Regions from separate parts of the Actinoplanes sp. NBC_00393 genome, predicted to be linked through region 2. Evidence: riboswitches for the same ligand, from Rfam matches in the RefSeq annotation. Region 2 holds a riboswitch; the other holds the start of a gene.

Region 1 (2,454 bases), 1.5 Mb from region 2:
CGATGCCGGCACTGGCGGCGGCGGCCACGACGTCGGCGGCCCGGCCCGGCACGACCGCGGTCACCGTGTCGAAGAACGCGGTGTGCGCCACCTCGACGCCGGCCGCGCTCAGGCCACCGGCGAGCGCGAGGGCGTGCTCGTGGGTGCGCTGCGCGATCGCCCTCAGCCCGGCCGGGCCGTGGTAGACCGCATACATGCTGGCCATCACGGCCAGGAGCACCTGGGCGGTACAGATGTTGCTGGTCGCCTTCTCCCGGCGGATGTGCTGCTCGCGGGTCTGCAGCGCGAGCCGGTAGGCCGGGGCGCCGTCGGCGTCCTTCGAGACACCGACCAGGCGCCCGGGCAGCGACCGCTCCAGGCCGGCACGCACGGCCAGGTAGCCGGCGTGCGGGCCACCGAAACCGAGGGGTACGCCGAACCGCTGCGTCGTTCCCGCGGCGATGTCCACGCCGATCTCGCCCGGCGCCCGCAGCAGGGTCAGCGCAAGCAGGTCGGCGGCGACCGTGACCAGGGCGCCCTTGGCGTGGGCGGCCTCGACGAGCGCGGCGTGGTCGCGGACCGCGCCGGACGCGCCCGGGTACTGCAGGTGCAGGCCGAAGAACTCGGCCGGCAGCTCGCCGGTCTCGACGTCGACCAGGCGCACCTCGATGCCGAGCGGTTCGGCGCGGGTCCGCAGGACGGCCAGGGTCTGCGGGAACGTGTCGGCGTCCACCGCGTACACATTGCTCTTGACCTTGGAGGCCCGCCGCGCGAGGGTCATGGCCTCGGCCACCGCGGTGGCCTCGTCCAGCATCGAGGCGTTCGCCGTGGTCAGCCCGGTCAGGTCGGTGACCACGGTCTGGAAGTTCAGCAGCGCCTCGAGCCGGCCCTGGCTGATCTCCGGCTGGTACGGGGTGTACGCCGTGTACCACGCCGGGTTCTCCAGCACGTTCCGCTTGATCACCGCGGGCGTGTGGGTGCCGTAGTAGCCCAGCCCGATCATCGAGGTGGCGACGGTGTTGCGCCCGGCGATCGCGCGCAGCTCGGCGATCGCCTCCTCCTCGGAGATCCCGGCCGGCAGGTCCAGGTCACCGTGCCAGCGGATCACCTCGGGGATCGCGGCGTCCATCAGCTCGCCGACCGAGTTGTACCCGATCGCCTTGAGCATGTGGGTCTGCTCGTCCGGGTCCGGACCGATGTGACGGGGAACGAACGGCGAGGTCATGGGCGACTCCAGGGCTCGAGAAGGTCGACACGCAACCCTCCCCCTCTGTCATACCCAGCAGGCACTCCAGAGTTGCCTGCCCTCGCGGTCCTTTTGCCTGAGAGGTTCCGGGGAGGATTTGCCCCTTCGGCGCCACCTTTTCGGTGGTCTCTCCCGCGCGGGTGTAGCCGGCAGCACTCAACCTACCAGCGGATCCGGCGCCGGTCGCCGGGCGCACCGCAGTTGTGACCAACGCCCGTCCCGCCGGTGAATTCATCCCCACCGGGTGATGGATCCGCGGGGTTGCGGCGCGACGGTGTACCGGCCGGCACCTGACCCCCGGGGGTACGCCATGACCAACCCCACCGTCGAACGGCCGCAGACCGCGGCCCTGGACACCGACGCCACCCAGGGCCTGTCGCTCACCGAGGCGGCGGCCAGGCTGTCCCGGTACGGGCCGAACGCCATCGCCGCCGAGAAACCGCCCTCCGCGCTGACCGTCGCCGCCAAACAGTTGCGCGACCCGATGAACATCATGCTGATCGCCGTGGTCGTGGTCAGCCTGCTGATCGCCGAATGGTCCACCGCCCTGATCGTGGCGCTGCTCGTGCTGCTCAACGTGGTGCTCGGCGCCCGGCAGGAGCTGACCGCACGGGCCAGCGTCGACGCGCTGGCCAAGATGCAGGTCCCGGAGGCCCGGGTGATCCGCGGCGGCGACCTGGTCCAGGTGCCGGCCGTCGACCTGGTGCCCGGCGACATCGTGCACCTGGAGGCCGGTGATCTGGTGCCCGCTGACGGGCGGATCCTGCGCTCGGCCACCTGCGAGGCCCAGGAGGCGGCGCTGACCGGCGAGAGCGCCCCGGTCGCCAAGGACAGCAAGGAGCTGCCGCCCGGCGAGGTGCCGCTCGCGGAGCGCACCAACATGCTGTTCCAGAACACCTCGGTGACCCGCGGCACGGCCACCATGCTGGTCGTCGCGACCGGCATGGACACCGAGATGGGCCGGATCGCGACCATGCTGACCAAGGTCGAACGGACCCGCTCCCCGCTGCAGCGCGAACTCGACACCCTCACCAAGGTGCTCGGCGTGATCGCCTGGACCGCGGTGGTGTTCATCATCGTCGTCGGCTGGCTGCGCGGCATGGAACTCGACGCACTGCTGATGCTCGGCACCGCGATGGCGATCTCGGCGATCCCGACCGGCCTGCCCGCCTTCGTCGCCGGGCTGCTCTCGGTCGGCGCCCGCAACCTGGCCCAGGCCAAGGCCATCG
Region 2 (2,454 bases):
CTCGCCGCCGCGCACAAGGACGGCGGGGTGAAGGCCCGGCTCTTCGACTGGGCCGTCGGTGTCGGCCGCAAGGCCGCCCGGACCCGCCGCAACGGCGATCCGGTGCCCGCCGGGCTCGCGCTGCAACACAAGATCGCCGACAGGCTGGTGCTGAGCAAGGTACGCGCGCGGTTCGGCGGGCGGCTGCGCTTCTTCCTGTCCGGTTCGGCCGCGCTGTCGGCGGACATCTGCGAGTTCTTCGACGCTCTCGGCCTGCCCATCCTGGAGGGGTACGGGCTGACCGAGACCTCGGCCGGCGCCTTCGTCAACCGCCCGGACCACCTGGAGTACGGCACCGTCGGCCTGCCACTGCCCGGCACCGAGGTCCGGATCGCCGAGGACGGCGAGATCCTGATCAAGGGTCCCGGGCTGATGGACGGTTACCACGGCTTCGATCCGCTCGGCGAGTGGCTGGCCACCGGCGACATCGGCGAGATCACCGCCCGCGGCTCGCTGAAGATCACCGACCGGAAGAAGGACCTGTTCAAGACCTCCGGCGGCAAGTACGTCGCGCCGCAGGCGATCGAGACCCGGTTCGCCGCGATCTGCCCGCTCTCCGCGCAGATGGTGGTCTACGGCGACGGCCGCAACTACGTCACCGCGCTGATCGACCTCGACCCGGTCGCTGTGCGCACCTGGGCGACCGCCAACGGGGTCACCGGCGAGACCCACGCCGACCTGGTGCGCTCACCGCAGGTGCAGGCCGCCGTCGACGGCTACGTCACCGAGCTCAACTCCGCCCTCGGCCGCTGGGAGACAGTCAAACGGTTCACCATCCTGGAACGCAACCTGAGCGTCGAGAACGGCGACCTCACCCCGTCGCTGAAACTGCGCCGGCGCATCGTCGAGCAACGCAATGCTCACCTGCTCGACAAGCTTTACACCGGTTGACGCGGCTATCCTGGCCTGGATAGCTTCACCAGCGACAACCGCATATTTCGCCGCTCATCCGCTGCGGGAGAGCCCCTGGTGACAGGGCGCCGAAGGAGCAACTTCTCCCTCAGAATCTCTCAGGCCAACGTACCGCTGCGGGCAGGCGACTCTGGAAAGCCGGGGACGGTCCGCCGTCGCCGCGCCCAAGGTGCAAGCCGCCGCCGGCGGCGAAGCTCTCAGGCCCCATGACAGAGCGAGGGAGGCCCACCCCAGCTAGCAGGGAGCCTCCGCATGGCCGTCTCCGTCTTCGACCTGTTCTCGATCGGCATCGGGCCGTCCAGCTCACACACCGTCGGCCCGATGCGCGCCGCCCGCCTCTTCACGCAGCAACTCGCCGGCCTGCCGGTCGCGACCGTGCGCGCCGAGCTGTTCGGTTCGCTCGGGGCGACCGGTCACGGTCACGGCACCCCGCGGGCGGTGCTGCTGGGCCTGGCCGGCGAGGAGCCGGAGACGGTCGACACTTCTCTCGAATCGGCACCCCTTCCGTTCGAGGCGGACCTCGTGCTGCACCGGCGGCGGTCACTGCCCGAGCATCCCAACGGGATGACCTTCACGGCGCTCGGCGCCGACGGCGCCGAGCTTCTGCGCAAGACCTACTTCTCGGTCGGCGGCGGCTTCGTGGTCGATGAGAAGACCGGCGGGGTACGCGCGGACGACATCTGCCTGCCCTATCCGTTCTCGTCGGGCGCCGACCTGCTGGCGACGACCCGGGCCACCGGTCTGTCGATCTCCCGGCTGATGCTGGTCAACGAGACGGCGTGGCGCCCGGAGTCCGCGGTGCAGGCCGGCCTGCAGCACCTCTGGTCGGTGATGAACGACTGCATCGACCGGGGACTCGACGCCGAGGGCATCCTGCCGGGAGGTCTGCGCGTCCGGCGGCGGGCGGCGGCGACGGCACGTCAACTACGGGCGGGCGGTCCCGGCGCTGAGCATGCGATGGAGTGGCTCACCGCGTACGCCATGGCCGTCAATGAGGAGAACGCGGCCGGCGGCCGGGTGGTCACCGCGCCCACCAACGGCGCCGCCGGCATCATCCCGGCCGTGCTGCGCTACTACCTGGACTTCGTGCCCGGCGCGTCGGCGGACGGCGTGGTGCGGTTCCTGCTGACGGCCGGCGCGATCGGCCTGCTGTTCAAGGAGAACGCCTCCATCTCCGGCGCCGAGGTCGGCTGCCAGGGCGAGGTGGGTTCGGCGTGCGCGATGGCCGCCGCCGGCCTGGCCGAGGTGCTGGGCGGCACACCCGAGCAGGTAGAGAACGCCGCCGAGATCGGCATGGAACACAACCTGGGCCTGACCTGCGACCCGGTCGGCGGCCTGGTCCAGATCCCGTGCATCGAACGCAACGGCATGGCCGCGGTGAAGGCGGTGACCGCCGCGAAGATGGCGCTGCGCGGCGACGGCCGCCACCACGTCTCCCTGGACAAGGTCATCAAGACCATGAAGGAGACCGGCGCCGACATGAAAATCAAGTACAAGGAAACC

Evidence for each region. A riboswitch is a leader RNA that binds a small molecule or an ion and turns the genes downstream of it on or off. The one in region 2 is predicted to bind glycine.
Region 1: it holds a riboswitch for glycine, as region 2 does, so the genes downstream of both, gcvP (aminomethyl-transferring glycine dehydrogenase) here and OHA21_RS21345 (L-serine ammonia-lyase) in region 2, are expected to answer to the same signal.

What each region holds. Positions count from the first base shown of each region.
Region 1 is NZ_CP107942.1:3,052,705-3,055,158, forward strand. It holds gene gcvP (aminomethyl-transferring glycine dehydrogenase) at 1-1,204, opposite strand, end outside; glycine riboswitch at 1,280-1,370, opposite strand; gene OHA21_RS14305 (cation-translocating P-type ATPase) at 1,536-2,454, shown strand, end outside.
Region 2 is NZ_CP107942.1:4,531,196-4,533,649, reverse strand. It holds gene OHA21_RS21350 (AMP-dependent synthetase/ligase) at 1-930, shown strand, start outside; glycine riboswitch at 985-1,075, shown strand; glycine riboswitch at 1,080-1,166, shown strand; gene OHA21_RS21345 (L-serine ammonia-lyase) at 1,204-2,454, shown strand, end outside.